4 regions of the Bradyrhizobium sp. USDA 4341 genome follow, and region 2 is predicted to be linked to each of the others. Evidence: riboswitches for the same ligand, from Rfam matches in the RefSeq annotation. Region 2 holds a riboswitch; each other region holds the start of a gene.
What was found. Region 2 has a riboswitch for cobalamin ahead of metE (5-methyltetrahydropteroyltriglutamate--homocysteine S-methyltransferase). Riboswitches for the same ligand answer to the same signal wherever they lie in the genome.
Positions count from the first base shown of each region.

Region 1 (7,948 bases), 1.9 Mb from region 2:
GTTGATGCCCGAGGTCGACAGGCTGAGCAGCGTGAAGAACGCCGTCAGCACCATCAGTGCCGGCGTGATCACGCTCGCCTTCGGCGTCGCATCGTCCTTCGGCTTGTTCCTGTTGGCGCCGGCATCGGGAATGCCGAGCACGATCAGGAACAGCGCCACCAGCGGGCCGACCGCGCCGGCCACGATCAGCGCGCCGGGGCCGCCGATCGAGGCGACGAGCGCTGCCATGATCGCAGGCGCCACCGCGCCGCCGAGGAAGCCGGCAAAGGTGTGGATCGAGAAGGCGCGGCCCATCCGCGCCTCGTCCATATGGGCCGAGAGGATGGCGTAGTCAGCCGGATGATAGACGCTGTTGGCGAGGCCAAGCGCCACGGCACAGAGCGATCAGCGACGTATAGCTCAGATGCAGGCCGAGCCCGATCAGCGCGCAGCCGCCGATGGTCAGCCCGATCAGCAGGATCTTGCGCGCGCCGATATGGTCGGCGAGGTAGCCGATCGGCGCCTGGGTCAGGCCCGACACCACCGCAAACACCGTCAGCGCGAACCCGAGTTCGACATAGCCGACGCCGAGTTGCTGCTTCAGGAACGGGAACAGCATCGGCAGCACGAAGATATGGAAATGGCTGACCCAATGGGCGACCGAAATTCCCGTCAGCGTGCGCAGCGCGCTGTCGGCTTTCGCTTGCTGCGGTGCGGCCAGAATGTCGACCATGTCAGTGAAGCCCCAATTCCAAAGCGTTTTCGAGCGAAGGGGGTACCGGTTCGCGTGACGAAAACGCGTCAAAAAAATGCCCGGCAGGGCCGGCAGAAAATAAAGGCTGGCCGCTAATTGTCCATGAACGCGGGCGCATGGCTGCCCCCGGCGCGGGCGTGCCGGATCGACACATGCGGCATTAAAGGCGGCGACAAAGTGCGGTCCTGCGGTGATGATCGGCCATGATCGACGCCAAAAAGCCGCTCCGGGTGCTTGTGTCAGAGGGCTCCAGCACCTCCGGCCGCGAGGCGATCACGATCCTGGGGCTGGCCGGCCATCACGTCGAGGTCTGCGATCCCTCGCGCTGGTGCCTCGCGCGTTATTCCCGCTTTGTCCGCAAATACCATCATTGTCCGCCGCTGCGGTCAGATCCGGCCGGCTTCCTCCGCTTCGTCGAGCGGCTGTTGGCGTCGCGGCATTTCGATGTGCTGCTGCCGACCCACGAGCAGGGCTTCCTGTTCGCCCGCGCCGCGGCGCGACTGACACCACGTACCGGTCTCGCGCTGCCGGATTTCGACAGCTATCGCGCGGTGCACAGCAAGGCCGGGTTCAGCCGGTTGCTCGAGCGGCTCGGCCCGCCGCAGCCGCCGACCCGGATCGTCCGCTCGGCCGACGAGCTGCGCGAGGCGGTGCGGTTTCCGTCCGTGGTCAAGACGTCGGTCGGCACCGCGAGCCGCGGCGTCTGGTTCGTGCGCGACGCCGGTGATCTCAATCGCACACTCTACGACCTCGAATCCGCCGGCGATTTTGCCGGCGAGGTGCTGGCGCAGGATCTCATCACCGGCACGGTCGAGAAGGCCCAGTCGGTGTTCTGCCGCGGCACGCTGGTCGGCTTCCACGCCTACCGGCAGATCGCGGCCGGTGTCGGCGGCGGCGAGGCGATCAAGGAGAGCGTGAGCCGGCCGGCGATCCGTGCTGCGCTCGAGACGATCGGCGCGCATCTCGGCTGGCACGGCGCGCTCTCGGTCGACGTCATCATGCCGCTCGACAGCGCGACGCCGCTCTTGATCGACTGCAACCCGCGGCTGGTCGAGCCTGTCAACGCGTGCCGGTCCGGCACCGATCTGGTCGATTTGCTGCTGCGGGTCTCGCTCGGTGAGACGCCGGCGCCGCTGGCCGATGGCCGCGCCGGGGTGCGGACGCATCTCGCCATGCAGGCGCTGCTCGGCAGCGCATCGCGCGACGGCACGCGGCGCGACCTGATCAGGGAATGCGGCCGCATCGCCGCGGGCGAAGGTCTTTATCGGGGAAGCAGCGAAGAGTTGACGCCGGTGCGGCTCGATTGGCTCAGTGCCGTGCCGCTCGCGATGACGACAGTATTGCTACTGGCATCGCCGCCGATCGCCTCATCGCTGGCACGCGGCGGCTTTGGTGCGCATCTGCTCGATCGCGGCAGTATCAGGAAGATCGAGGGTGAGGATTTTTTGCGCGATACCTCACCACGTCGTCCTGGCGAAAGCCAGGACCCATAACCACAGGATTGGATTGTGGAAGAGGGCTGTGGCCCCAGCATTGTGAGACAATTGGCATTCGTGGTTATGGGTCCCGGGTCGCGCTTCGCTTGCCCGGGACGACGGAGGATGGATATCGGTCAACCCTACAACGGCTCGTCGTCATTGCCGTAGCGATCGACCTTTGGCGTGGCGATGTCGCCATCCTCATAATAGTCGTCGTCCTGTGGCGCTGCGGGCGGCGGAGGCTTTTTCGACTTGTCGTCGGTCTTGTCGTCGGTTTTGCCGCCGCCCTTGCTCTTCTTTCCGGCCTTGGCCATGCGTTTCCCCTGCGCGGGTCAAATCATCTGCCGGAATTCTACTCCAGTTCCCCGGGGCTTGTAACGTAAGGAGATGGCGCGGCCGGGTCACACCCGCCGCGCCCATCATGCTCTAAAACGTTGCGCCCGCCTTGACCATGTAGGTGCGGCCGGGCAGCGGATAGGCCGAAAAGCGGCCGGCCGTGAACGAGCTAGCGATGGCGTAGTCATAGTAGAGCGCGTTGAACAGATTGTTCACGCTGAGCGACCAGAAGAAGCGGTCGACCTGCCCGCTGAGCTTGAGATCGGCGGTGGCGTTGCCGGGAATCCGGCTCTGGGTGTTGGCCTGGTCGTTGTCCATGATGCGCGAGCTCCAGGCCCGCACCGTGGCGTCGAACACCAGATAGTTCTGCCAGATATTCCAGGTCACGCCGAGATTGCCGGTGTAGCGCGACACCAGCGGCACGTCGTTGCCGGCCCACATGCCTTCGCGGAAGACGGCACGGGTGATCGCCATGCCGCCGCGCAACGTCACGGTGTCGCTGACCTTGAGCGAGGCGCTGGTCTCTGAGCCGTAGCGGCGGGTGGGGTCGAGATTGACGTTGTAGAACAGCACCGGGTTGAAATGTATCTCGTTCTCGAGATCCATCAGATAGACGCTGGTCTGGACCTGAAAGCGATTGGTCCTGACGCGGAAGCCGCCCTCGACGTCCTGCGACGTCTGGGTCTTGAGCTGGAAGTTCTGCGGGATCGGGGCGAAGGTCAGCGGGTCGAATGACGGACCCGATGCGACGCGTTCGTCGACGTCGGGCGTGCGGAATGCGCGCGCGGCGCGGCCGAACACCGAGAAGGTCTCGGTGAAGCGATGTTCGGCGCCGACATGCAGCGCGTATTGGGTCTCGTTGCTGTCGAGCGGCGCCGCCTGCGTGTCGAACGCAAACGGCGCATTCGGATCGTAGCGATCGCGTGCCGAGACGCTGGTATTCTGGACGCGCGCGCCGTAGGAGAAATCGGTGGTCGGCAGCAGGCCGATCGTGTGCTGCCAGTACCCGGCCACGGTCTGCTGCTCGATATTGTAGATGTGGTAGGGATCGACGCCCTGATAGGCGCCGCGTGCCTCGCGGAACGTCGAATCGTAATAGTCGATGCCGGTCAGGATCGTGGACGGCATTCCCAGCACGACGTTCTTGACGCTGAGGCGTGGCGTGAGCGACCAGGTCTGCAGCGCGGCATCATTATGGGTCGAGGCGAAGCTGATGGTCGGCACCGTGCCGAAGAAGCCGCTTTGCGTCTCGCGCTGCCGCCAGCCGCCGTCGACGATGAGGTCGACGCCATTCATCAGCGTCTTGGTGAAGCCGGCGGTGACGCTGGCGGATTGCTGGTTGGCATAGTCGAACGGCGTCGCCGCGCCGCGGCGATCGCTGAGCAGTTCGTTGACGCCGATCGACGGATCGACCAGCCGTCTGCCGGGCAGGCCGAGCTTCTGGTCGCTGCCGGTGATGGCGAGGAAGGCGGTGAGATCCGATGTCGTGTAGTTGACGTTGCCGACGGCGTTGCGCTGGTCGAGTGCGTTGTTGACGCGGTAGCCGTCGGACTTGATGCCGTTGCCGTAGAACGAGGTCGACCACGGGCCGGAATTGAGCGCAGCGGACACCGCGGCCATGCGGGTGTTGAACGAGCCGAAGCCGCCTTCGGCCCGGATCGTGGCCGGTGGACCGCCGGCGCCGGTCTTGGTGATGATGTTGACCACGCCGCCCACCGCGTTGTCGCCATAGAGCACCGCACCGCTGTTGCCGCGCGTGATCTCGATGCGTTCGATCGAATCGAGCGGGATCGTGGTGAGATCGAAGCCGGCCTTGTCGACGTCGTTGAGGCGGCGGCCGTTGAGCAGGAACAGGGTGTTGTCGGAGGCGAATGCGCCGAAGCCGCGCAGGTCGACCGCGGTCTTGGCGCCGTTCGGGCCGCCATAAAGCGATTGCAGCTGCACGCCCGGCACCTGCGCGAGAATCTCGGGCAGCGACTGCACCGGCGAATGCGCGATGTCGTCGGCGGTGATCACGGTCGAGGAAGAGCCGACAATGCCGGCGAACTGGCGGCCGCCGCCACCTGTGCCGCCCGTTCCGGTGGCCGGTCCGGTCCCTGTCGTGTTCGATCCTGCTCCGCTGCCCACATTGTTGCCTTGCGTGGTGCCCGGCGCCGGGCGGCGCGGGGCCGGCGCTTCGTCAGCGGCCGGCTTGGCGCGCGTAAAATTCTGGTCGCCCGGCTTGGTGATTTCGATGGCCGGCAGCTGATTGGGAGAGGGCGCCTGCTGCGCCCGTGCGGTTGAGAGAACGATTGTCGACGCGATCATCGTCGACGCGAGCAGAAGCGCGCGGCGCCGCCGATGGGAAAGGATGAAGAACATCTAAGTGAGACCTCGGTAACGTCAGTGGCACGTCACCGCCAACCAGTCTCACCATCGTGCTCGCAGGCTCAGCTGCTTGCAGCCTCAAGTGAAGCTCATGCCTGTACTCCCCGACCGGCATCTTCGCGTGTGACCACGGCTGACGGCAGGTCTCCTGGCTCGCGGGTCGTTACCCTTCGTCGCCTTCCCAGGACCGAGATTCCCAGTGGCCTGTGACGAAGGATTCACCGCATACAGTTGCGGGGGCAGCCGCGGCGTTGGGGAAGTTTCCCCGCACCGCATTCCCTTTTCATCTCATGAAAGAACCGTCATGTTCATCTAGGGTTCGGCTGGGCAGCAAAGTCAATCCGGCGGAGGTCGGGCGGCCGCCAGGTGGCCACGGTTTCTGTCGAGTGTCGCTTGTCTGCCACGGCGATCGCTGTAAGAGCATGGATCCAATGAGCGTGCAGGATTTTGCCTTGGCGGCCGAGGTCGCGGCGCGGCGCCGGTGGGGCGCCACCGCGGCGCTGCTCGCGCTCGTGGTCCTGCTGCTCGTGCTCTCGCTCGGCATCGGGCCGGTGCGGCTGTCGCCGCTTGCGGTGATCGAGGCGCTGTTCGGCGGCGGCAGCGACGTGGCGCAGGTGATCGTGCGCGAGATCCGGCTGCCGCGCACCATTCTGGCATTCGCGATCGGCGGTATTCTCGGGCTATCGGGTGCATCGCTGCAGGGCCTGCTGCGCAATCCGCTGGCCTCGCCGTCGCTGTTCGGCGCGCCGCAATCGGCGGCATTCGGCGCGGTGCTGGTGATCGCGCTGGGCCTCGCCGATGTGCGCTCCTACGCGCTGCCGGTGGTCGCGATCATCGCCGCGTTCGGCTCGGTATTCGCGTTGCTCGCAATCGCCGGCCGCAATGCCGGGCTGCTGATCCTGATCCTCGCCGGGCTCGCGATCTCGAGCTTTGCCGGGGCTGCGACGGCGCTGGTGATGAATCTCTCCGCCAATCCGTTCGTGGTGCTGGAGATCGCATTCTGGCTGCTCGGCTCGCTGGAGGACCGCAGCTTCCAGCACGTGGCGCTTGCGCTGCCCTTCATCATCGCGGGCGCGGCCGTCCTGCTCAGCCAGGCGAGCGCGTTCCGCGCGTTGACGCTGGGTGAAGAGGCGGCGCAGAGCCTCGGCGTCGATGTCGGGCGGCTAAGGCTGCTCGTGATCGCGGGCGTTGCGCTCGGCGTCGGCGGCGCGGTCGCCGTCACAGGTACGATCGGCTTCATCGGTCTCGTCGCACCGCATCTGATGCGCCCCCTGATCGGTCACGATCCGGCGCGGCTGCTGGTGCCGAGCGCGCTCACCGGTTCGGCATTGCTGCTCGCCGCCGATATCGCGGTGCGCATCATCCCCTCGACGTCGGATATCAAGGTCGGCGTGCTGACCTCGATCATCGGCGTGCCGTTCTTCCTCTATCTGATCATGCGCGAACGCCGTGCGCTGGGCGGAGGCGTAGCATGACGCTGCTGTCGGCCACCGCGCTCAATGCCTCGCTCGGCAGCCGCAAGGTGCTGCACGATGTTTCGCTGTCACTGGAAGCGGGCCATCTGGTCGCGCTGGTCGGCCCGAACGGCGCCGGCAAGACCACGCTGCTGCGCGCGCTGGCCGGGCTGATTCCATCCGACGGTGAGATCAGGATCGGCGGCGACGCGCTGGCCGCGCTTGCGCTGCGCGAGCGCGCGAAGCGCTTCGCCTATTTGCCGCAGGGGCACATGGTGCATTGGCCGCTGCCGGCGCGCGATATCGTCGCGCTCGGCCGCTATCCGCATGGCGCGACCGATCCGGCGCGGTTGTCGCAAAAGGATATGGAGGCGGTGCTGCGCGCGATGCAGGCGGTCGACGTCACTGAATTCAGCGACCGCCGCGTCACTGAGCTGTCCGGCGGCGAACGCAGCCGCGTCGCGCTGGCCCGCGTGCTGGCGGTGGAAGCGCCGGTGATCCTCGCCGACGAGCCGACCGCCTCGCTCGATCCGCGCCACCAGATCGACGTGATGCAGAAGCTGCGCAACGTCGCCGACACCGGCGTGCTGGTCATCGTGGTGACCCACGATCTCGGGCTCGCCGCGCGCTTTGCCGATCACGTGCTGGTGCTGTCGGACGGGCGGCTGGCGGCGCAAGGTGCGCCCGCTGAAGCGCTGTCCGAGAGCGTGCTGGCCAGCGTGTTTCGGGTCAGTGCCTACCGCGCCGAATTTCAGCGCGAGGCCGTCATCGTGCCATGGGCGGACGTGTGATGAGGATGCAGCGTCTCGCAGCGGTGGCCGCAGCGGCATGGCTGATCTCGTGCGCTGCCGCGTCCGCCGCCGGACCGCGCATCGTCTCGATGAATGTGTGCAGTGACCAGCTCGTGCTATCGCTGGCCGATCCGGACCAGATCCTCGGCCTCAGCCGCTTTTCGCGTGATGCCTGGCAATCCTGGGCGGCCGAGCAGGCGCGAAACTATCCGCTTCTGTCCGGCGAGGCCGAGGATGTGCTGCTGCTCAAGCCCGACCTCGTTGTGGTCAGCCTGTTCGACAAGCGCGCGACCCGCGATCTCCTGAAGGCCAACGGATTGCACCTCGTCGAATTCACGGTGCCGCGCTCGCTGGACGAGGTGAGGGACCAGATCCGCGCGATGGGCGACGTGGTACAGCATCCGGATCGTGCGCGGGCCGAGATCGCGCGCCTCGATGCGGCGATCGCGCGTGCGCGGGCGGTGGCTGATGGTCATCACTATCGGGTGCTGCCGGTGGAGCGGCGCGGCTTTGTCTCAGGTCGCAGCAGCCTGATCAGCTCGCTGCTCGCGGCAACTGGCCTGACCAACGCGGCCGGAGAGCTCGGCTTCAGCGCGGGCGGATTTGCCTCGCTGGAGGCAATTGTAAAACTGAGGCCGGATTTCATCCTGGTGTCGGAGGCCGGCGATCGCGCCGAGGATGAGGGCCGCGCCTTCCTGCTGCATCCGGCGCTGGAACGCTTCTACCCGGAGAGCAAGCGGATCGTGCTGCCGGAGCGGCTGACGGTCTGCGGCGGCGTGATGCTGGCGG
Region 1 covers NZ_JBSSGO010000002.1:6,062,279-6,070,226, forward strand. The annotation lists partial or broken gene ACVIGB_RS34755 (MFS transporter) at 1-712, opposite strand, end outside; gene ACVIGB_RS34760 (hypothetical protein) at 937-2,226, shown strand; gene ACVIGB_RS34765 (hypothetical protein) at 2,352-2,525, opposite strand; gene ACVIGB_RS34770 (TonB-dependent receptor) at 2,638-4,908, opposite strand; cobalamin riboswitch at 5,036-5,233, opposite strand; gene ACVIGB_RS34775 (FecCD family ABC transporter permease) at 5,346-6,389, shown strand; gene ACVIGB_RS34780 (ABC transporter ATP-binding protein) at 6,386-7,159, shown strand; gene ACVIGB_RS34785 (ABC transporter substrate-binding protein) at 7,165-7,948, shown strand, end outside.
Region 1: another riboswitch for cobalamin. It lies ahead of ACVIGB_RS34770 (TonB-dependent receptor); the one in region 2 lies ahead of metE (5-methyltetrahydropteroyltriglutamate--homocysteine S-methyltransferase).

Region 2 (7,948 bases):
GGCAGGGATCCGGATTCGGCCGTTGTCGATCATTCCCGGCTTGACAGCCTTATCGCAGATGGCGCCGTCGTGGTTGACAACGGCCGGCTTTCCGTAGCCGACGGCGCCCGGTTCCTGGTCCGGTGCGTCGCCTCAGCGTTCGACGCTCACCTTGCTCGGTGCGGGGCTACGCACAGCCCGGCGGTCTGATCGTGTGAACGGCGGGCTTACCACTCCAGCGATCCCGCACTTCGGTCACCAGTGAACTGGCTTATGCGGGTTCGGACCGCCCCCGTGATCGTGGAACGTCCGATTTGTCCGCCACTTTCACGGTCGCGCGTCGATCCGCTCATGCATTCCAAACAGAGTTCCAAACCTTCGTCATTGAGTGGAGCCGGTCAGCGACTGCCTGCGCAGTGATCAACAAGAAGCCACTCACGCATTGGCTGCTTGAGTAATTTTTGCGGTCGCGTTTGCTCGTATGGTCGCGCCGATCGAGCGGCAGGAAACCGCGTTAATTGCACTTCGCCTCGGTCGGTACCAAGACGGCCGGGCGTCGCCACCCGCAGTCTTTGCTCGGCTCGGCAAACCCTTGTGAAGGTGCTCATCGCAGGCACACCTTGGTTTAGTCTTCCGATACTCGACTACATCGGTAGCATACCACAGCATGATTGAGCTATGCTGAGCCGTGCTTTAACTCGGGTTCAGATTTACGGCGAATGTCCTCGCCGGCAATCGGACCATCGGCTGTCCTCCCTCCGCCGATGGAAGTTGGCGATGTTCAGCGTCGCTCCTCTCAGACTTAACTTTCGCCCGGCCTGCTAAGCGCGGCCGGGCTTTTTTCCGTCGTGCAAGCTCGGTCGAGATGATCCAGAGCGCAACGCTTTATGAGCGGATCAGCGCCCTGGAGGAGAGCGCCAAGCGCAGGATCAACGACTTGGCCGATCAGATGCCGCGCGCAGTTGCCGGGCGGCGGCGACCATGTTGATCAGCGCCGGGCGAACCTCCTCCCATTTGCGCGTCTTCAGACCACAGTCCGGATTGACCCAGAGCTGCGAATCCTGCAACCGCTGCCGAGCCAAGGCCATCAGCTCCTTCATTTCGCCTACCTCGGGAATGCGCGGAGAATGGATGTCGTACACGCCCGGCCCGATCTGATTGGGATATTTGTAGTTCCTGAACGCATCGAGCAGTTCCATCTTCGAACGCGACGTCTCGATCGAGATGACATCCGCATCCATTGCAGCAATGGCGTCGATGATGTCATTGAACTCAGAATAGCACATATGAGTATGAATCTGGGTTTGATCTGCAACGCCTGATGAGCAAATGCGGAAGCTGTCGACAGCCCATTGAAGGTAGGCCGCCCACTCCGATCGGCGCAACGGCAATCCTTCGCGCAGGGCAGCTTCGTCGATCTGGATCATGCTCGCACCGGCTATCTCGAGATCGCGGACTTCGTCGCGTATCGCCAGTGCGATCTGCCGGCAGACCTCGCCTCTTGGAATATCATCGCGAACAAACGACCAGTTCAAGATCGTTACTGGCCCGGTCAACATCGCCTTCACCGGCTTGCTGGTCAGTGATTGCGCGTAGAGCCACCAATCCACAGTGATCGGTTTTGGCCGCAAAACATCTCCGAATAGGATCGGTGGCCTGACACAACGCGAGCCATAGGATTGCACCCAACCATTTCTGGTGAATGCGAAGCCGGCGAGTTTCTCGCCGAAGTACTGCACCATGTCATTGCGCTCAAACTCGCCGTGCACGAGCACGTCCAGACCAATGTCCTCCTGCCAACGCAGAGCGCGCGCAGTCTCCTCCTTGAGGAATTTGTCGTACTGCTCGTCGCTCATGGCGCCTCGCGAATGTGCCGCGCGGGCATTCCGGACCTCTGGGGTTTGCGGGAAGGATCCGATCGTCGTGGTGGGAAAGGCCGGTAGTCTAAAGCGCTTGCGTTGGATCTCGGCTCGACGGACAAATGGGCTGGCGCGCCGGCACATGGCCTCGTCGATCGCTCGCATCCGCACCGCAAGATTGGCATCACGGATCTTTGGTGAAGTCCGGCGGCCGGTCACCGCCGACTGCGATTCAGCAAGACTTTGAGCAACATTCTGATCACCCGCGAGTGCCCGCGCCAGGATCGCAAGCTCACGCATCTTCTGTACCGAAAAGGCAAGCCAACTCTTGAGATCGGATGCAAGTCCGGTCTCGAGTTCAACATCGACGGGCACATGCAGCAGCGAGCAGGACGGAGCGATCTGAACACGATCCCTGCCTAGCTTCGCAATGGCGGGATCCAGTTGCTGGCGGAGCGCCGACAGGTTCGACCGCCAAACATTTCGTCCGTCGACGACGCCGAGGGACATGACGAGATCACTTCGCCGGGCAGCAATGATCCGGTCCAACAGGTTCGGTGCGCGAACCAAATCCACGTGCAGTCCGGCAACGGGCATGTTCAAAGCTGTGTCCAGATTGTCGCCGAGATCGCCGAAATAGCTCGCGACCATGATCTTGACGTTTGGTACTTCCCTGGCGAGCCGATCATAGACGTGCAGCAAAGATCTTCGCGTCCCCTCCTCCAGATCCAGGACCAGGCAGGGCTCGTCGCATTGAACCCAGTTTGCTCCCCTTTTGCCTAGTTCTTGCAGAACCTCGATGTAGACCGGTATTAGCTCATCCAGGAGTGACAGCGGCTGGAACGCAGGATCCGCACTCTTGCCAAGCTTCAAGAATGTGACCGGCCCGATCAGGACAGGGCGCGTCTGGAACCCCAGGGCCTTGGCTTCCTCATACTCCTCGATAGGCTTGCGAGAAGATAGGCGGAACGTCTGTCCCCGATGAAATTCAGGAACCATGTAGTGGTAGTTGGTGTCGAACCACTTGGTCATCTCCTGTGCGGGCGCGCCAAATCCGCCCGATCCGTGGCTGCAACTGGTATTCTGGCGATCGCATTGTGAACCGCGTGCCATGTCGAAGTACGTCTTGAGCGAAACCGACTCGATTTCCGACGCGTAGACTTCCGGGATGGCACCAACCATGACAGAGGTGTCGAGCACTTGGTCGTACAACGAAAAATCGTTGGACGGAATGACGGTGACACCGAGGGATTTTTGGCGGGCCCAGTTCGCAGCACGCAGGCCAGCTGCGTCCTCGAGCAATTGCTGTTCGCTGATTGCGCCGGCCCAGTAACTTTCAAGCGCGCGTTTGAGCTCGCGTCTTGGACCGATCCGAGGCGTTCCAAGCGTGGCAACCGGAAGGGAGAGAAGAGACATAGCGCTAACCCCGTAGTTGGGGGCAAAGGCCTTGGCGGACGCAAGCAGGATCGCCCGAGCGGCGGCGGCTTGGCGCACCACCGGGACACCCCGCCCGTGGACGTATATGTGGTCGAGGCAGGTCTCCTGGCTTGCGGGTCATCGCTGCTGTCCGGCCTTCCCGAAGCCGCACGGGCTTCAGTGACTTTGTTGGACAGCGGCTCGTCGCTTACAGTTGCGGGGGCAGCGCCGGCATGTTCACCGGCTTCCCTCTTAGCTCCGAATCCAGCGGGACCGGAGAACCTCTACGATTTGGAATATCGGCAAGAGGCCTCTTCCGTCAACCTCTCAGATGACTCTCTCACGTCAATGCTGCCATCATCAGTGATTCAAATGACCATTTAACGTCGAAAGTTGACCACGGTTGGAAGCCTCTCCAATAGAAGCACTCTCCAATAGAAGCACTCTCCAATGTATGTGGCGAAAGAATTGTCGAAGGCGCAAGTCACGGCGCTTCGAGTGGCATTTCGGTCTCTCGGCAGTCAAGAACCGCGCCAGGGACAAAACACCTGCGAAAACTCCATCGGGCATACCGGGCGCGCATATTTATCTGCGAACCAACCAATCCTGGTAGGCGATTTGCGGTCTCTGATGCCGATAATACTCGGGCATGCATATCGATTCACCTCTACGAACACCGGGATGCCCGCAATGACAATGGCTGTTCGGAGCACCGTCGGCGTCCTTGCTGTCACCGCCTTTGCGGTCGGCCCGTTCGGGTGGCCTGGTAAGAGCGTTCATGAATCAATCCGTCAGACAGATGCTCTCGAGAATGTTGAGTAACTCGAGAGGAAGCTAGCGTGACTTGATCGTTTCTCGCTTGCCGGCTGTCGCGACTGGAAACGGCTCATCCAACCATGAATGCGGAGCCGAGGCAGCTGGATTGAGCAGACTGCAACATCGTGCGCGTAGGTAGAAACCTGCGCACCATATCATCCGCCTGCCTGAGAACGCGCTTCCGACGATTCCACACGCCCGGCGGTGACGAGCGATTTCTGCTTATCATCAATTACGGCCGATAGCGATCGCAGGCGTTCGGGTGACAACACCGGACCAGACGGTTCAACAGCTCTCCAAAGCGCTTCCCGATTTCTCATCCGTAAATCGGCAGCGGCCTTCGCTTGGGCCTCGAAGATCGGCACGACAAAAGCTGAACAAGCCCGAGCCGATCGGCTGAATGGAAACATAGAAACGAGCGTCGGTCGGAAAGCCGACAAACACTGCACGAATCTGGCGCGATTTGCCGGCCATTTCCTGGCACGAAGGATGCAAGCTCAAGGGTGCCCAGACTTCTCCCCCTGGGCAGGTCCAGCACGGCAAATTGGGGTTGTAGCTGGCCCACTGAAGTTAGCGGCGCGTGGCTCGAGGGGACAGACAGCGCCTGCTCGCGCGGGACATCGGCAGGTGCCCGCGTCACGTTGCCGCTAACTTCTTCCAATCGAGGATAGCATCGAGGGCTGCCGCTTTGACGTGAGGATGAAAAACCGATGGTCCGGCCGTTATGAAGAGAATGTCTGCAAGAGGCGTGCTTTGTCTCTGTCAATCGCTAGTTTTCCTTGCTGGGCTGGTTGCGACGGGCAACACTGCGCGAGCCGGCGAAAGCGCGCTCGTCGAACGAGTCAAGTCAACCTGGCGAGCGCGAGACGGTGAGACAATCGAGCAGATTGTCTCCAAAGTTTCGAAAGTGGCGCAATTCGTCCCTCGAAACTGGGGAATCGCCGAAGGCATCGACCACACTGAGTATGTTTACCTTTGCTGGACCAGGCATCAGGATAACGGATCAGACGAACATTACGTTATTACATGGAAGGTCGGGACCGACGGAAAGATTGAAGTTGCGTCTCCCTATGCAAAGCCTATCGAATTCGGCTGGCGCGCCCTGGCGCTTTCACTCATCGCCAGTGAAGTCACCGACGGCGAAAAAGACGCAAACCTTCGTTTTCTGCATGATCCGGTCAATTTCAACTTTGTCACGACCGCGCAAGGCAAGCTCGGCGATCTGCTCCGACGCGGCCGCTGTCACATCGTCGAACCTGTAGTCGTGGATTACGTTGAGGCGGCGAATGACAAGCCGACCGAGAAAGCGGACCGGTGGCGCGTTCTGCTGTTGGTGAACTGCAACATACCAGGCCCCCGCCACTTCACCCAAAATGGGGTCATCACCTTCGACAAGCGCGAGGGACACGATTGGGAGCCGCAATCTTTCCTTGCCAAGAGGATTGCGACTCTTCCTCCGGGGTCCTGGTTCCATCACATAGATCAAAATGAACGGTCACCTAGATCAAAATGAACGGGACGCTTGGAAGGGGTGCGAAGGGCCTCGACAACTGATCAGGATGGTAGCGCTACTCTTGAGCGCTGAGGCCTCGGCCGCACAGCAAGATCCATCCGCCGGAAAATTTACGCGTCCCAGTTATGCCAATAGGAGGCGGGCTCTCTCCGGCCCGCAAGCCGCAATGGGGACAGCCAGGCATCAGGATGCCTCTTGCCCCAACAGTAGTCGCGGCGGAACTGGTGCAAAAAGATACATCCGCGCTCTCGCCAGCGCGCCGCGTGTTATCCTTCACGGATCAGGCGAGGAGATGCTGAGGCCAGGCCCGATCCGGCGAGCGCGCAGCGCATCGCGCGACCAACAAGAACCCGGGGGACCGAGTGCAGCGACGAGACCGGTTTAAGAGGACCCCCGGGGAACGGGGCAGTGATAGCGACGCCGGCATCCTCGATGGCGGCGGGACCCCTTCCCGAGTGCCCCCGGCGAGGAGTTCCGCAGCCTTGCTGCGAGGATCGAAGATCGAATTGAGCCTAATCTAAACTTCCTCGCGGGCATTCGTCTGCGTGTCATAGATCTTGATTTGAAGCGTGGGAAAACGCTTCTTTAGTTCTGCTCCACCAGCCCGGGCGCCGTCCCTGGTTGCGAATTCGGCTTTGAGTCGGCCGTCCACTTCAAGCGCGTAAGAAGAGACCAGCAATTCAGGAGTGGCTATCACCATTTCAGTCCCATTGTCAGCGAGGCGGTTGAACATGATGACTAGCGTGAGTCGCCTAAGCCCTGCCAGAGCTAACTGCCGCAATGCCCTGAGTGCCGACACTTGCTGTGGATTGATTCATCGCTCTGAAATGGCATGAAGATCGCCACTCGCAACAATGCGGGGACGCCTCAGCACCGCAAGCCCGCAAAGCCGGCTGTCATTCCGCACGGTCGCGATTCTGCCGAGCTTTGTGCTTTCTTCATTCATCGAAGGCCAGCTAGGCGTTGTGGAAGTCATTTCGCGCGCAGCGTTTCGGGGCGGATAAGGTCGCGGATACGGGCCACCGTGTGAGTGAAGCATGGTGGCCTTGTACCGTAGGACCAAGCGGGGAGGCCGATCTCTTTTGAGCAGTCACTCTTATCGTGCCTTGTCCAGACTTCCGCTTTTCTCACCATGATGAACCGCGCACAGTCCTGTCGAACGATAGCAATCAAAAGAGGCTTAGCAACGCCGCCTCTTCCGCTCGGCGGCGAAGGCGACCACCCGCCCCGCTTCTTCCGAGCCTTTAGAGGTATGGCGTGCCAAGCGCCGTATTCCTGGTCGCGAGTCGAGGGCTGAAATATGCGGGATCTCTTCCTCAGGTCCAGAGCGGGAGACACGTCCGGGAGAAGGGAAGTGAGCTGGAGATGCCAGAAGCACATCGAAAAATGCTCCCAAAGAAATCTCTTGAATCTCACCCAACGTCAGGTCGTAGGCTGAAATATATGCAAGCTTCCACAAAAGCATCGTCCAACGATGCAGACCAGATGACGTATCTGTGCAGTCAAGCAGTCGGCTGTGACGACACCGGATCGCTGCGATTTTGTGAGTCGATGAACCAAGAGCGAAAGGATATTAGGATGAAGTACCGCGTAATGATGGCAGCATTGCTCGCTATCATCGCGTCTCCTGTTTGCGCGGCGAAACTGAGCGGTGCTCCCCAAATCCTCGATGCCAATACAATAGAGATCGAGCAAACGCGAATTCGGCTCTCGGGTATCGAGGCCCCCGAGACTGATCAGATTTGCCTGGATGCTCATGGCCGGAAATGGGCCTGCGGGGTAGCGGCTCGCGACGCCCTTATCGACTACTCGAAAGGACGAATATGGGATTGTCAGACCGCAGGAGTAGACAAGTACGGCAGGTCTCTCGGCAGTTGCTTCATCGATGGCCAGGACGTGAACGCCTGGATGATAAGCTCCGGTTGGGCACTGTCATCCAAGCCATCCGCCCATGTTTACGTCATCAATGAGGTGGCGGCGAGCAATGCCTTTGCCGGCCTGTGGTCGGGGGCATTCATCGCCCCCTGGGACTGGCGCCGCCGCAACAAGAGCACGATCATTGTCGGCGTGAGCTCGGTGCCGAACGAGGCCCAGGAACTCCTGCTCGGATCCGCTCTGCTATCTGACCCACCCTCGCCCGACTGCCTGATAAAGGGCACCGTCGACCGTAACGGCGAGCGCACGTATCACTCTCCTGGGCAACTCAGCTACGGACAAATCGACATGACGAAGAAACCGGCTGAACGCTGGTTCTGCAGCGAAAACGAGGCCGAAGCCATCGGGTGGCATAGATCCGCGCGATAGAGGTCCTCCCCATGCATGCAAACCACTCACAGGGCACTCCCTATCCGACCGAGGTCGCGCC
Region 2 covers NZ_JBSSGO010000002.1:7,979,675-7,987,622, reverse strand. The annotation lists gene hemN (oxygen-independent coproporphyrinogen III oxidase) at 1-189, shown strand, start outside; gene metE (5-methyltetrahydropteroyltriglutamate--homocysteine S-methyltransferase) at 909-3,254, opposite strand; cobalamin riboswitch at 3,354-3,555, opposite strand; gene ACVIGB_RS43505 (nodulate formation efficiency C protein) at 4,978-5,583, shown strand; gene ACVIGB_RS43500 (hypothetical protein) at 6,101-6,316, opposite strand; gene ACVIGB_RS43495 (thermonuclease family protein) at 7,162-7,887, shown strand; gene ACVIGB_RS43490 (carbonic anhydrase) at 7,899-7,948, shown strand, end outside.

Region 3 (7,948 bases), 1.1 Mb from region 2:
TTCTGTTGTCTCCGGCATTGTGGCGCGCCCCAGGCCGGAGCCGATCTGGTCGGTCTTTTCGGCAAACACGGCCAGATGGCCGGGCGCCTCTTCGAGGCCCGATAGTTTCAATTCGGCATATTTTGCTGCACGCTCACCGGAATAGGATCGCAGCGCGTCGGCGTTGCAGCTCTTGAAGTCCTCGATCACCGCGCGGCGCCGTGCCGCGTCGTCGACAATGACGAACCGCCAGGGCTGGCTCAACCCGACCGAAGGCGAGAGGCAGGCGATCTCGATCAGCCGCTCGATCGTACCATCAGGCAGCGGCTCGGACCGGAAGCGGCGCACGTCGCGCCGCCACACAAAAAGTTCGTGCAGTTGCCGGCGAAACGCATCGTCGAACGAGACCGTCGCGGGGCCTTTGGCAGGATCGATCGTGTTGCTCATTTCAGCTTCATCGGCAGGCCCGCAACGACGAATTCGACCTCGTCCGCCGCGCCGGCAATGCTCTGGTTCATGAGACCTGCCGCGTCGCGGAAGGTCCGCGCCAGTGCGTTATCGGGCACGATGCCGAGGCCAACCTCGTTGGTGACGATGATGACCGGGCTGCGCTGGCGCGACAACACGTCCGCCAGCCGCGTCACTTCCTGCGACCAGTCGCGCCCCGCATGCAGCAGGTTGGACAGCCAAAGCGTCAGGCAATCGACCAGCCTTGCGCCGCCGCCATCGGTCTCGGCCAGCGCCTCCACGAGATCGAGCGGCACCTCGCGTTCGATCCAGTCATCGCCGCGGCGTACGCGATGCTTGGCGATGCGCTCATCCATCTCCGCGTCGAGCGCCTCGGCGGTCGCAATATAGACCGGCCGACCTGGAAAGCTGCGCGCGCGCAATTCGGCGCGGCGGCTTTTTCCTGACCGGGCTCCGCCGGTGATCAGAATGACGGCCATAGGGTCTCCTGTTGCGAACCGGCATCCGCTTCGCCTCGAAAACGCTCTAACCACCAATCGCGGTAAAAGACAAAGCCGAAATCCGCCCCGGAGGGCTTGCGCTCGGCCGACGTCTTGCGCATCAGGGGGATCGCGGTGAGGAGAGGTGCGTGGGTTTTGCGGGAGCGATGGCGGTGGCGATGGCTGTGGACGCCTTGATCGGCTGGCCGGCTTGGCTGTTTGCCCGCATCGGCCATCCCGTGACCTGGCTCGGCCGGTTGATCCATCTCGTCGATACCGCCTGGAACCGGGCCTCCGATCCGCCGGCGTTTCGGCGCATCGCCGGTGTCGCGGCGGCCATCCTGGTGATCGCGCTGGCGACGGCGCTGGGTTGGGCGGTTCAGTCCATGCTCGCATCCGGATGGGTCCGCGTCGTCCTTGTCGGTGTGCTGGCGTGGCCGCTGGTGGCGCTGCGCTCGCTGCATGATCATGTCGCCGCGGTGGCACATCCGCTTGCGTCCGGCGACATCGCGGCCGCGCGTTCGGCGGTTGCGCAGATTGTCGGTCGTGATCCCGCAACGCTCGACGACGCCGGCATCGCGCGCGCGACCATCGAGAGCCTTGCCGAGAATGCATCCGACGGGATCGTGGCGCCGGTGTTCTGGGGTGCACTGTTCGGCCTGCCGGGAATCCTTGGCTACAAGGCGATCAACACGCTGGACTCGATGATCGGCCATCGCACCGAACGGCACGAAGCGTTCGGCTGGGCGGCCGCCCGGATCGACGATCTCGCCAATCTCATTCCGGCGCGGCTGACCGGCCTGCTGTTCGTGCTGCTTGCGCCGCGCTTCTCGCAGGCGTGGTCGTGCATGCTGCGCGACGCAAGCCGCCATCGCTCGCCGAATGCCGGATGGCCGGAAGCTGCGATGGCCGGCGCGCTCGGCGTGCGGCTCAGCGGGCCCCGCATCTATCACGGCAGCATCGCGAACGAGCCTTGGCTGAACGAGGGGGGGCGCGATCCGGCTGCCGCTGATGTCCTCACCGGCTTGAAGCTCTATCGTTACGCCATGATGCTGTTGGCCGCGGCGTTCGTCGCCCTGGCGCTGGCGTGAAGGAGCGGCGCATGCGTGAGCATGGCGGAAATCTCGATGTCGCCCAACAGCGCTTTGGCGGCGCCGCGGAAGACTGGATTGACCTGTCGACGGGGATCAATCGGGTGCCTTATCCTGGCGTCGATGTCGAGCTGCGGCAATGGAACGCGCTGCCGTCGCGATCCGATATCGAGTCGCTGCACAACGCCGCGCGGCAGGCCTACCGCACTGACGCGCCGATCGTGGCGATGGGCGGTGCGCAGGCCGCCATTCAGTTGCTGCCGCATCTGGCGCCGCGCGGGCGAGCGCGGATTCTTGCGCCGACCTACAATGAGTACGCCGGGATGTTGTCGGCCGCCGGTTGGAACGTGACCGAGGTGTCCGATCTCGCAGCGCTTGCGGGAGCGGACATTGGCATCGTCGTTAATCCGAACAATCCGGATGGCAGGTGCCATGATCGGCACGAACTGCTCGCGCTGCTGCCGCGCGTTGGCCGGCTCGTGATTGACGAGAGTTTTGCGGACGCGGTACCCGACCTGTCGCTTGCAGGAGCGGCCGGACAACCCGGGCTCCTGATCCTGCGTTCATTCGGCAAGTTCTACGGACTTGCGGGCTTGCGGCTCGGCTTCGCTGTTGGCAGCGAGCCGGATATCGCTGCGCTTGCGGCGATGGTGGGCCCATGGCCGGTTTCGGGCGCCGCAATCGCGATCGGGCGGCGCGCCTTGTTCGATCACGACTGGGCAACGGCAACGATTGCGCGGCTGGCGGACGACTGTGTCAGGCTCGATACGGCGGCGCGATCGCAGGGCTGGACGCTGCTCGGCGGCACGCCGCTGTTTCGTCTCTACGAGACCGGCGATGCGCTCGCCGCGCAGGAGAGGCTTGCCCGCGCCCAGATCTGGTCGCGGGTGTTCCAGCAAAGGCCGGGATGGCTGCGCTTGGGCTTGCCGGGCAGCGAGACCGAGTGGTCACGCCTTTCTGCCGCACTATCCGCTTAGCGCGCCAGCGCGAGCAGGCCTTCGACATTGAGATGGGTCTCGATATGCTCGGCAAGCGCGTCGAGCGCGCTCTCGACCCTGGCGCCGTACGGCTGATCCGCCGCTGGGATATCGAGCTGCGCAAGGAACGCCTTGCGAAATCCGTCCGAGGTGAACAGGCCGTGCAGATAGCTGCCGTGAACGCGCCCGTCACGCGACATGGCGCCTTCCGGCGAGCCGTCAAGCATTGAAAAAGGCCGCGCGCGATCCGGCCCGTCGGTGCGCCCGATGTGGATCTCGTAGGCACTGATCGGTTGATGGGTCGCGCCGTGCACCGCGCTGACGCGGGTCAGCGTCTTCTGTTCGGTCATGGTCGTCGTGACATCGAGCAGCCCGAGGCCAGGCGTTTCGCCGGCGAGCCCCTCGATCCCGTCGGGATCGGCGACGCTTTGCCCAAGCATCTGGTATCCGCCGCACAGGCCGAGGATGTGGCCGCCGCGGCGATGATGCGCCAGCAGGTCGATGTCCCAGCCTTGCGCGCGCAGGAAGGCGAGATCGCCGCGGGTCGATTTCGAGCCGGGCAGGATGACGAGCTTCGCGTCGCCCGGAATGGCTTCACCCGGCCGCACCATCACCAGATCGACGCCGGGTTCGAGCTTCAGCGGATCGAGATCGTCGAAATTGGCAATCCGCGACAGCGCCAGAAACGCGATCTTGCACTGGCCAGGCTTGCGCGCGTCGCCGAGCCCGAGCGCGTCTTCGGCCGGAAGCTCGCCGGCGCGAGTGAACCAGGGCAGCACGCCGAAGCCGCGCCAGGCGGTGCGGGCTTCGATCAGCCGGTAGCCGTCGTCGAACAACGTCGGATCGCCACGGAATTTGTTGATGACAAAACCCTGGATCATCGCGGCATCATCGGGGTCGATCACCGCCTGGATGCCGACGAGCTGCGCGATCACGCCGCCGCGGTCGATATCGCCGACCAATACCACGGGCACGTCGGCCCTGCGCGCAAAGCCCATATTGGCGATATCGGACTTGCGCAGATTGACCTCGGCGGGGCTGCCGGCGCCTTCGACCAGCACCAGGTCGGCGCGCTGCTTCAGGCGTGCAAAACTCTCCAGCACCGCGCCCATCAGCGATGGTTTCATGGCGGCATATTCGCGCGCGCGGGCGGTCGCGATCCGCTTGCCGTGCACGATGACCTGCGCGCCGACATCGGTTTCCGGCTTCAGCAGCACCGGGTTCATGTCGGTGTGCGGCTCGACGCCGGCGGCGAGCGCCTGCAATGCCTGCGCACGCCCGATCTCGCCGCCGTTGACGGTCACGGCGGCGTTGTTGGACATATTCTGCGGCTTGAACGGCAGCACGCGCAGGCCGCGACGTCGGGCGGCACGCGCGAGGCCGGCGACGATGAGCGACTTGCCCACGTCCGAGCCGGCTCCCTGGATCATCAATGCGCGCGCCATGGCAATAGCAGTCAGAACTCGACGCCCGGCTGGGCCTTGATGCCGGAGCGGAAGGGGTGCTTGACCAACGTCATCTCGGTGACGAGATCGGCGATCTCGATCAATTCGTCCTTGGCGTTGCGCCCGGTGAGCACGACATGCGTCATCGGCGGCTTCGACGTGGTCAGGAAGTCGACGACATCGGCGATCGCCAGATAGTCATACCGAAGCGCGATGTTGATCTCGTCGAGCACGACCATCCGCAGGCTCGGATCCGCGATCAGCTGCTTGGCTTTTTCCCAGCCGGCTTGCGCTGCCGCGACGTCGCGCGCGCGGTCCTGCGTCTCCCAGGTAAAACCTTCGCCCATCGCATGGAATTGACAGAGATCGCCGAAATGCCCGGTGAGCAGGCGGCGCTCGCCGGTATCCCAGGCGCCCTTGATGAATTGCACCACGGCGCAGGGAAAGCCGTGCGCCACGCAGCGCACGATCATGCCGAAGGCGGAGGAGGATTTTCCTTTGCCGGCGCCGGTATGAACGATGATCAGGCCCTTTTCACCGCTCTTGGTCGCCATGATCTTGTCGCGGGCGACCTTCTTTTTCGCCATTTTGGCCGCATGCCGCGCATCCAATGAAGGGTCGGCGCCGACGGCGCCATCTTCAGCGTCGTTTCCATCAGAAATCATCACGGTCCTTCGGCTTGACAAGTGCGAGGCCAGGACGAATGGTGACCCCGCGTTGGTTCCTGTCCTACGACAGGCGAAGAGGGAATGCGATAGGGCTCGGACCGCAAGGTTTGCCCGAAGCGCAGCCGCCCCCGCGACCGTGACCGGAGAGATGCCCAAGCCACTGATTCCCTGATGGAGTCGGGAAGGTGGGCATCACGGGAGAAATCCTACTCCGCAAGCCGGGAGACCTGCCGACGCAGTGTGTTTGAGACCGGCGGACGGGGTGTTCCGCGACGGGGAACGAGCCTGTTCACGTCAGGTTCGTGTGCCTCATCGCTTCCCGCAGTCAATCCAGGAAGGGCGATGAGCGTTACACTCCATGTCTGTATCACCTGCCGCGCCGGCCAGACGCTCGCCGAAGGCGAGCTCGCGCCCGGTGCGCGCCTGCATGCCGCGCTTGTTGAGGTGGGCGTGCCCGATGACGTCAATCTGGTTCCGGTCGAATGCCTCTCGGCTTGCAGCCAGGGCTGCTCGGTCGCGCTCAGCGCACCGGGCCGGTGGTCCTATGTCTACGGCCGCCTGTCCGCGGACAATGCCAGGGATGTGATCGCCGGTGCTGCCGCCTATGCGTCGGCGCCTGACGGCATCGTGCCGTGGCGCAGCCGTCCCGAAATCTTTCGCAAGCAATCGCTTGCCCGAATTCCCCCCATCGCCGTCGTGCCGGAGGCCGCAGAATGATGACGCTCGCCAAGGTTCCGGTCACCGTCGTGACCGGCTTTCTCGGGTCCGGCAAGACGACGTTGATCCAGCATCTGATCCGGAACGCCAACGGCAAGAAGCTCGCGGTGCTGGTGAACGAATTCGGCAGCGAAGGCGTCGACGGCGACATCCTGAAGTCGTGTGCGGACGCCAATTGCCCGACCGAGAATATTGTCGAGCTGGCCAACGGCTGCATCTGCTGCACCGTCGCCGACGATTTCATCCCGGCGATGGAGCAATTGCTCGCGCGCCCCGTGAGGCCCGATCATATCGTGATCGAGACGTCCGGCCTCGCGCTGCCGAAGCCGCTGCTGAAGGCATTCGACTGGCCGGAGATCCGTTCGCGGATCACGGTCGACGGCGTGATCGCGCTGGCCGATGCGGAGGCCGTTGCTGCCGGCCGCTTTGCGCCGGACCCGGCCGCCGTGGATGCGCAGCGCGCGGCAGATGAGAATCTCGACCACGAAACGCCGTTGTCCGAAGTGTTCGAGGATCAGATCGCCTGTGCCGATATCGTGCTGCTGACCAAGGCCGATCTCGCGGGTGCCGAGGGGATCAAGGCGGCCAAGGCTCTGATCGCGGCCGAGATGCCGCGCGAGGTGCCGATGTTGCCCATCGTCGACGGCGCGATCGACGCCCGCGTGATCCTCGGTCTTGAAGCGGCGGCAGAGGATGACCTCGCGTCGCGGCCGTCTCACCATGACGGCGAGGACGAACACGAGCACAACGACTTCAATTCCGTGGTGATCGATCTTCCGGAGATTTCGGACGTCGACGCGCTGATCGCGTCGATCAAGGGGCTGGCACGCGAGCAGAACGTGCTGCGCGCCAAAGGCTATATCGCGGTCGAAGGCAAGCCGATGCGGTTGCTCGTGCAATCGGTCGGCGAGCGGGTCAGGCATCAATTTGACATGCCCTGGGGTGCGCGAGCGCGGCAGTCAAAGCTCGTCGTGATCGGCGAGCACGGTGATATCGATGAAGCCGCGATCAGGGCGCGACTAGGTGTCTGATGCACGTCGTCTTCCGCGAGAGCCGCGGCCTTGAGGAGACCGCGACGCCAAGAGACCTCGGCCAGGATCCGGCCGATCTCGTGGTTCTGTCGTTTTCCGACAGCGATCTCGCCGCGTTCGCGGCCGGCTGGCGGCGAGGACGCGCCGCGCTGCCGTCGCTGCGGCTCGCTAATCTTGCGGAGCTGCGCCATCCGCTTTCGGTGGATACCTATATCGAGCGGACATTGTCGCATGCGCGCGGCATCCTGGTGCGGCTGATCGGCGGCGAACCCTATTGGTCATACGGGCTGGCCGCGGTGCATCGTCTGGCGAAGGAACGCGGCATCGCCCTGGTGGTGCTGCCGGCGGATGGCCGCGACGATTTGCGGCTGGATGAATTCTCGACCTTGCCGGTCTCGACGCTGCGCCGCCTGAAGGTGCTGTGCGACAAGGGCGGCCCCGTTGCCGCGCAGGCCGTGATTGCACAACTGGCGCTGGCGTCCGGCCTTTATGCCGGGCCGGTTGTCGGTGAGATCGATCTTCCCGAGATCGGCGCCTACGATTCGCGGCGCGGTGCCGTCGCGGCGCTGCCGGCACCGGATGGCCGGCCGCTTGTGCTGGTGACCTTCTATCGCTCCTATCTGGCGGCCGGCGACACGGCGCCGGTCGATGCGCTGATCGAGGCTTTGCGCGAAAAGGGATTCGATGCCCACGGCGTGTTCGTCACCTCGTTGAAGGCGGCGGGCGTGGCCGATTGGCTGCGCGCTCAGTTCGCGCAATGCTCGCCGGCCGCCATCGTCAATGTGACCGCGTTCTCTGCGGCGGGTGACGACGGCACGACGCCGTTCGATGCCGCATCTTGCCCGGTGTTCCAGGTCGCTCTGTCGACGGCGCAGCGCGAGGATTGGGCCTTGTCGCTGCGCGGCCTGTCGCCCGGCGATCTCGCGATGCATGTGGTGTTGCCGGAGGTCGACGGCCGCCTGTTCACGGGCGTTGTGAGCTTCAAATCGCCCGGTGAGCGCGATCCCGATCTGCAATTCGCGCATCTTGCGCATCGGCCGGATGCCGAGCGCGTCGCAGCGGTCGCTGCGCGCGTGGCGGCCTGGCATCGGCT
Region 3 covers NZ_JBSSGO010000002.1:9,082,380-9,090,327, forward strand. The annotation lists gene bluB (5,6-dimethylbenzimidazole synthase) at 1-426, opposite strand, end outside; gene cobU (bifunctional adenosylcobinamide kinase/adenosylcobinamide-phosphate guanylyltransferase) at 423-926, opposite strand; gene ACVIGB_RS48185 (hypothetical protein) at 911-1,048, opposite strand; gene cbiB (adenosylcobinamide-phosphate synthase CbiB) at 1,076-2,017, shown strand; gene cobD (threonine-phosphate decarboxylase CobD) at 2,029-2,994, shown strand; gene ACVIGB_RS48200 (cobyric acid synthase) at 2,991-4,439, opposite strand; gene cobO (cob(I)yrinic acid a,c-diamide adenosyltransferase) at 4,451-5,104, opposite strand; cobalamin riboswitch at 5,141-5,356, shown strand; gene ACVIGB_RS48210 (DUF1636 family protein) at 5,450-5,824, shown strand; gene cobW (cobalamin biosynthesis protein CobW) at 5,821-6,855, shown strand; partial or broken gene cobN (cobaltochelatase subunit CobN) at 6,855-7,948, shown strand, end outside.
Region 3: another riboswitch for cobalamin. It lies ahead of ACVIGB_RS48210 (DUF1636 family protein); the one in region 2 lies ahead of metE (5-methyltetrahydropteroyltriglutamate--homocysteine S-methyltransferase).

Region 4 (7,948 bases), 1.6 Mb from region 2:
GCGCCTCCACCGCCGATACCTGCGGCGGCGACTGCAAGCGAGCGACGATATCGGGTGCATCATGGCTGCTGTAGCCGACCGCGATCTCGCGCGTGAGGCCACGGCCGGAGAAGGCGCCGCCGGGATTGAGCGACAACCAGCCGCTGAACATCCAGGTGAAGACGAAGATGCCGCCGACGAGGCCGGCGACGTGATGCCAGGCCATCCAGCCGCGATAGGGCGAGACGGCGCCATCAGCGTAACGGCGCGTCAGCCGCAGGCGCAGAATGCCGATCCAGAAGCCGGTGACCGCGACGACGAGGCAGATGCCCGAGATCCACAGCACCACGTCCCGCCACAACGGGCCGTCCTTGCGCAGCACGGTCGGATAGATCCAGTGCGGGATCGAGCCGAGCCAGTTCCAGACGCGCTCTCGCCGCGTGGTGTCGAGCGCGATCTCGCCGCTGCGCGACGAGACATAAAGTTCGGTGCCATCGGCGTCGCCGAGGCCGATCAGATAGAGCGGCCGCAACGGATCGAAGCGCGCGGTGACCGACCATTGATCGCGCGTTACCGTATCGAGCAGTTGCGGCTGCACGGCACGCGGGTGATGCCGGGCGACGGCAAGCGCCTGATCCGGCGTGATCCGTTCGATCACGCGGCCATCGATCGCCGAGACGGTGACGGCGCCCCCCTTCCAAGGGGTCACGCGATAGACCGGAACGTCGTCCAGCATCGAGAGCCGGAGATCGCGCGGATAATGCTCCGCACCTGCGATCGCCATCGCGCGATCAGGAGCGACCTGCACCTTGTTCCAGAGAATGACGGGGAGCGCGGAGAGGCGCTCGCTGTCGGTGAGGCGCGGAAACGCCACGTACATCATGACGAGGCCGGAGATGAACCACATCGCGAAGAACAGACACGTCGCAATGCCGATCCAGCGATGGACGACATAGAGCCATCGCCGCGCTCGCCGGATCAGAGCGTTGCGCATGGTCAGAACTTCACGTTGACGGACAATTCGGCGGTGCGCGGCATGCCGAGCAGCCACTGCCCCGTCCCGTTCGAGGTCACCGCGTAGACCTTGTCGAACAGATTGTAGACCCGGAACGCGACCGTGGTGCGGTCATCCGGCTTCCACCTGATGCCGCCATTGACCACATTGTAGCCCGGCCGCAGCTGGGTGTTGGCGAGATCGGAGTACATCGCGCCGACGATCTGGACGCCGCCATAGACCGACCAGTTCGGCGCGAAGTCCCAGGTCAGCCAGACGTTCGAGACCTGCTGCGGAACGTTGACCGGAACATTGCCGTTGTAGCTGACGACTTTGCCGCCGACCACCTGGCTGTTGTTGTCGTATCGGGCACGCAGCAGCGCAAGATTGGCGTCGACGCGCCAGCCGTCGTTCAGCGCGAGCCCGATCGTTCCTTCGACCCCGCGGGATGATTGCTGGCCGATCTGCAGTGCCAGGCCGGCGGTCGGATTGCTGGGATCGGGAATGGTCAGGCCGGTCTTGACGATCTCGTACCCTGCCAGCGTCCACTCGCCGCGGCCGCCCCAGAACGACTGCTTGACGCCGATTTCGGTCTGCTTGCCGGTCGCGAGCTGGAAGGTTTTCTGCGAGGTCGACAGCGAGATCAGGTTGCTGACCGGATCGACGCCGACCGCATACTGACCGTAGAACGCGAGGTTCTTGATCGGCTCGTACACCAACCCGGTTCGCCAGCTGGTGCCCGACAGCGTGGTTTCAAAACTGTTCGCCGGCGTCTTGTAGTCGGTGCGATCGACCTCAGGACGATCGTACCGGACGCCGGTGACGAGCGACAATTGATCGGTCAGCGACAGGCGATCTTCGGCGAACAGCGCGTATTGATTGACGATCGCGTTGAAGCCCGGCGTCGTCGCCGTGGTCGTCGCGAAGAACGATCCGGGATCGAACACGTAAGGATTGATCGACGACGCGCCGCCATAGGGCGAATTGTTGGTGTGGGTGAAGTCGATCCGGTTGACGTCGAACCCGGCGACGAACTGGTTCGCGAGCCCGAGGACGTGACCGCTGAAGGTCGCATCCATCCGGTTGCCGAGCTGCTTCTGGTCGTGGAAGATCTCGATGTAGCTGGAGCGGTCGATCAGCTGGGTCTTCGGGTTCCAGGTGTAGTTTTCGATATCGCGCCAGTGCCGCTCGCTGGTCAGATAATACAGCGTGTTGTTGATCTTGATGCCGTCGGCGACGTCCCACTCGGTCTTGAATTGGGTCCAGCTGTCCTGATATCGGATCGCGCTGTCCAATGCGTTGTAGTTCTTGAAGCGCAGCGCGTCCTGGATCGAGCCGCTGATCAGCGGCGTGCCGAAATAGCGCGACGGGCTGCGGTCGCCGTAATCCTCGGACAGTGTGAAGGCGAGATTGTCCGATGCCTGCACGCGCACGGCGGCGGAGACCACTGCATTCGAGGTCTTGTCGCGATCGACCCAGCCGTCCGACATGTTGCCGGTGGCGTTGATACGGTAGGACACATTGGGATTGATCGGACCGGTGCTGTCGACCGACAGCCGCCGCGTCAGATTGCTGTCGAGCGAGACCTCGGCCTCATTATAGGGCGTGCCCTGCGGCTTTTTCGGAACGACGTTGATGACGCCGCCAATCGCGCCCTCGCCGTACAGCACCGAGGCCGGACCGCGCAGCACTTCAACCCGTTGCGTCGACCAGGTGTCGTAGGGGAACGTCAGGGTGCCGGAGCCGATATAGAAGCGCGTGCCGTCGTATAGCGTCATCACCGAGTTGCTGCCGGCAAAGCCGCGGGTGCTGAACGACAGGCCGCCATTGCCGGGCGCCGGCGTTGCGATGAACCCGGCCGCGTTCTGGGTGACGGCATCGACCACATTATGCTGGCCGCGTTCGGCAATGGTTTGCGACGTGATGATCTCGACGCTGGCCGGCGTCTGCAGCGGCGTCAGGTTGAGACGACTGCCGGTGCCTCCCTGCGTGGTGGCGTTGAGCGTCGGCGATGCCGATCCCGATGCACCTGACGCCGCGGCGCGCGGCGCGCCAGCGGTTGCCGCCGCCGTTGCAGGTCTGGCGCGCGGCCGCGACGACGTCGCCGAGTTGCGGCTTCGCGCCGCGGGCTTGGGCTTTGTGGATGTCGAGGGTGCGACCTCGATCGGATCGAGCGTCGTGGGTGGAGATGTTTGTGCCGAACCTTCAGCCGGCAGCAGCAGCGATGACAGGGAGCAAACGAGACCGAGGCGCCATTTGCGCGCAGCGGGAGAGGACGGAGACATGAAAGGACTCGCGGTAACGTGGCACGTCACCGCGAACGCGGACTGGCGCATTGCCGCAAAGGCAGTGCTCCGATCCCACCAGGACGCCCCCGCCCGATGTGCTCGCGTGTGACCACGACTGACGGCAGGTCTCCTGGCTCACGGGTCATCGCCTGTCGACGCCTTCCCGGGCGGAGTGGCCCAGTGGCAAATTGACGAAAGGCTCGCCGTTTACAGTTGCGGGGACAGCTGCGGCATTGGGGTTACCCTCGCACCGCATTCCCTTTTGATCCCCGAAGGGAACCGTCGGCAGAAACGATAGGTGGTGCGGGATGGGCTGTCAATTCGATGCGATTGTCGCACACATGCTTTGCGGGATGATGCTGCTGCGATGACACACAGCCCAGCGACATCTACTGCTGACACGGAGAGGTAACCCGTCATCCTGAGGAGCGCGGAACGCGCGTCTCGAGGGATGCACGGCCCGGCTGGTGGCCGTGACCCATCGAGACGCGCTTCGCGCTCCTCAGCGACTGTGTTCTTCGTCAAGCGGGTTGCCATAGTTTTTGGTCCCTGAGCATGGCGTTGAGGATGGTGAGGACTTTGCGAGCGACGGCGATGAGGGCGACCATCTTCGGCTTTCCGGCTGCCAACAGGCGTCGATAGAAGACCTTGAGTTGGGGGTGATATCGGCTTGCCGAGAGGGCGGCCATGTAGAGGCCGGCGCGCAGTGCAGCTCGCCCGCCGCCGATCATGCTCTTGCCCTTCCAGCGGCCGGACTGGCGGGTGAACGGAGCAAGGCCGGCGAGGCTTGCGATCTGGCGCCGATTGAGGGTGCCGAGTTCAGGCACCTCGGCCAGGAACGTGCGGGCAAGCGTGTTGCTCACCCCCGGAAAGCTGACCAGCAGTTCCTCCTTGGCCCGCCAGATCGGCGAACCGCGCACCAGCGTGTCGATGTCGTTGTCGATCTCCAGCAGTTCTTTCTCGAGGACCTTGATGTGGCGGGCAAGGCTCTTGCGAACGCGCACATTCTCGGCCCGCTTCTCGCGCTGTCGCTCGGCAACGATCATCTCGATGATCTGCCGCCGGCGGCTGACAAGTTCGGCCAGAAGCCGGGCTTCCTGATCCGGCATCGCACGCGGCGTTGGCTTCACCGCCTCGACAAACCGCGCGATGATCGCCGCATCGATCGGATCGGTCTTGGCGCGCTGGCCAACCGCCTGCGCGAAGTGCCGGATCTGGGCCGGATTGACCACCACCAGCGGCAACTGGGCGCCGGCCAGCGCCGCGGCGACAATGGTCTCGAAGCCGCCTGTCGCTTCCACCGCTACCAGCGTCGGCGAGCAAGTCTGAAGACGGGCAACAAGTTCTTCCAGGCCTTTGCCGTCACGCGCCACGGCAAAGGCTTCCCCGCTCGGATGCAAATGCACATCCAGCCGGTCTTTCGATACATCAATGCCAACATAGATCGCGTCCATCTGCACCCATCCTTGCGCAACCGGGCTCGCCAGGCGGCCCTCGCGACTGTTCGGGTTCAATGGAACAACGGACGGGGCGCCGCGCTGAGGCACGGGCTTCAAAGCCCTGGGGTGAAGCGGTCTTCCGTCCGTTACCGCACCGGACACTCTATTCGATCCAGCGCCTCCTGACTTACAAGGGTGACGGGAAACTAGCTTCGCATCACTCGGCTTCGACACAGGCTTCCATGATCGCATCGATCTCGGCCCGCGACAGAGCGCCCATCTCGGCGATGAACACGATTCGCGTGCGCGGCACGCCGGGCGCCGGCACGCCGCCCGCGGCCAGTGTCGCGCGTCCGCCGGCGAGTTGAAACACCGTCAGCCGGCCGGGCTGCTCCACCGTCTCGAACAATCCTTTCGCCCGCGCCAGCTTCGGCGCCAGTCTACCGATCGCCTGCTGCAAGCGCGGCAACCGCACCGGCCGTTCCGAGGTCCAGCTCAGCGTTTCGAACCGGTCGGATGTCGGCCGGCGCGGCGCGGTCTCGCGCGGCGCCGGCAAATGATCGAGGTCCGCGGGAAACAGCAACGCGGCCGGCACCTCGCCATGCAGCGCATCGACGACCACGGCCGCCGGACGCACTGCCCGCACCGCATCGCGGATCGCGGCGCACGCGGCTGCATCGGCCAGATCGACCTTGCTCAGCGCCACCACATCCGCCGCCCGCAGCTGCGAGCGCAGCAGCGCATCGTTCACCATCGCCGTAGGCTGGGTCGCGTCGACCACGCACAGCACGGTCTCCAGCGGCGCTTCCTTCCAGATCACGGGATCCATCAGGTTGCGGACGATGTCGGCGGGATCGGCGATCCCGCTGGTCTCGATCACGATGAATTCGGGACGCGGATCACGCCGCAGCAAGGTTGCGAGCGTGCGCAGCAGATCGCCCTCCAGCGTGCAACATATGCAGCCATTGCTCAGGCTGACCACGCCGTCGCTGGCGCCGGCGATCAACTCCGCGTCGATGTTGATCGCGCCGAAATCATTGACCACGGCGGCGATGCGGCGGCCTTGCGCATGCGCCAGCAGATGGTTCACGACCGTGGTCTTGCCCGCCCCGAGAAAACCCGCGACCAGCAGGATCGGGACCGCCACATCAGCCCCCAGTGACGGGCCGGCGCACCGGCCGGCCGGGCCGTGCCGCGACATCGAGCACGCCATCATTGATCAGCGGCTGGCCGCTGACCACGAGATGCCGCACACCTTCCGCCGGGCGGTTCATCGCGGAGAAGGTCGCGCGATCGCTGATCGTCTCGAAGTCGAACACCACGACGTCAGCGTCCGCGCCCGCCTGCAGCCTGCCCTTGGCGCGCATCGCCGGCGTGCTCGCCGACAGGATCTCGGCCGGGATCAGCGCACATTTGCGGATACCCTCGAGCAGCGACACCTTCCTGCGCTCGCGCACCCATTCGCGGATGAAGCGGGTGAAGCAGCCGGCCGAACGCGGATGCGAGGTGGCATCGTCAGGCAGCGGCCAGGCGTCGCCGGTGTAGGGGCGGCCGTCCGACAGCGTCCACGGCATCGCGTCGGACGCGATCGCACCGCCCGGATACAGCACCGCCATGTCGAGCAGATCGCGATGATGCGCGTTGTTCTCGATATCGAGCACATGCCACAGCACCAGCGTCGAGGGTTCCGCCGCCTGCGCCGCCAGCAGCTCCTCACGGCTGCCGAAGCGGTGACCGTCGGTCACGCGCTGCACCGAGTCATAGCCGAGGCCGTTGCGCTCCTCGAATTTGGGATCGCTGAAGAAGGTCGCCGCCAGCACGGTCGAGCCGGTGCCGTACGGATAGGCCTCCACCGTGATCGGCAGGCCCTGCGCCTGCGCTTTCGCGATCAGCGCGACACAGCGCTCGATATCCGTCTTGCTCGACGAGTTGAAGTGACAGATGTGCATGTGCGCGCCGGTGGCGCCGGCATAGCCGATCAGGCGGATATAGGCCTCGGCCGCGCTCTCGGGATCGATGCGTGACATGTAGGCGACATGGGTGAAGGTCGGCACCGCATGATCAGCGGCGAGCTGGCACACCGCAGTCAATTCCTGCACGCCGGCGCCGGGCGCATAGGCGTTGAGAATGCCGATGCCGATGCCGCCCTCATTCAGTCCGTTGGCAAGGCGCGCGAGGATGCCGCCGACCTCGCCCTCGGTCGCCACGTTCTCGATCCAGCGGCGATCGCGCATCGCTGCGCCGAATGATTCCAGCGAGCTTTCCGCATTCGAGCCGGTCATCGCGCCGATCCGCGCGAACGCCCAGTTGGCCGCGGCGCCGTAGTTCAGCACCCGCCCCTTCTCGGCCTGGCGCTTGTACCAGGATGCCACCGGCAGCACGCCGGCCTCGAGGTCGAGCGATGTCGTCACCCCGTCGAAGGCTTGCATGCGATCGGCCGGAATGGTCTGGCCATGCGCGTGCAGGTCGATGAAGCCGGGCGCCACCACGAGGCCGGTGGCGTCGATCTGCCGCTCGGCGCCGCCAAGGCCGGTGCCGACCGCGGCGATCTTGCCGTCGACGACGGCGACGTCGCCGATCGCGTCCATCCCGCTGGCCGGATCCACCACCCGGCCGCCGCTGATCACCAAACCACCCATCTCGCCACTCCCCGCATTGTCCGAAACCGACCGGTCTCTTTTCGAGCACAGAGAAGCGCATCGCACTCATCGCAGCAACCCGGCAAGGGGTCGTGGCGACATGTTCTGGCGGAATATCCGCCGCGCCGTGATGGCGATTGCAGAGAGCCCCTCCCTACGTTCCGGTTGCACGCCGCAACGGCAGGCCCCGCCAGAGATCTGTGCCGGGCTTCATGCGGCTCGCCACGAGTTTGGGCGGCGTGCGGTCCTTGGCGATCGCCGCTTCGACCGCGCGCTTGAGCCTGACATCGTCGATCTGTGCCAGAAATCGCCGGATGACGGCATCCTGATCCACGCCCCAACCGGAGATCGCCGCGCACAGCTCCGCGGTCGTCCTGCGGAAGAAGTGGAAGGCGTCATCGGCCGCGCCGCCCAGCCGGTCGACCTCGCCGGCCACACCGAGCGCGTGCATCCGATCGTCGTCGTCGAGCGTCACCGCGAAGCGCAGGACGGCAAGCTGCCAGGCACGAAACAGCTTGCTCTCCGGTTCGGTCGCGTCCTCGCGCATCAGTCGAACACCCCGCGCGCCGATACTCCTTCGGCTGTCGAGGGAGGTCAGGCGCGGCGCGA
Region 4 covers NZ_JBSSGO010000002.1:6,406,413-6,414,360, reverse strand. The annotation lists gene ACVIGB_RS36445 (PepSY domain-containing protein) at 1-973, opposite strand, end outside; gene ACVIGB_RS36440 (TonB-dependent receptor) at 976-3,258, opposite strand; cobalamin riboswitch at 3,365-3,560, opposite strand; gene ACVIGB_RS36435 (IS110 family transposase) at 3,783-4,715, opposite strand; gene ACVIGB_RS36430 (CobW family GTP-binding protein) at 4,918-5,847, opposite strand; gene ACVIGB_RS36425 (amidohydrolase family protein) at 5,849-7,339, opposite strand; gene ACVIGB_RS36420 (hypothetical protein) at 7,494-7,948, opposite strand, start outside.
Region 4: another riboswitch for cobalamin. It lies ahead of ACVIGB_RS36440 (TonB-dependent receptor); the one in region 2 lies ahead of metE (5-methyltetrahydropteroyltriglutamate--homocysteine S-methyltransferase).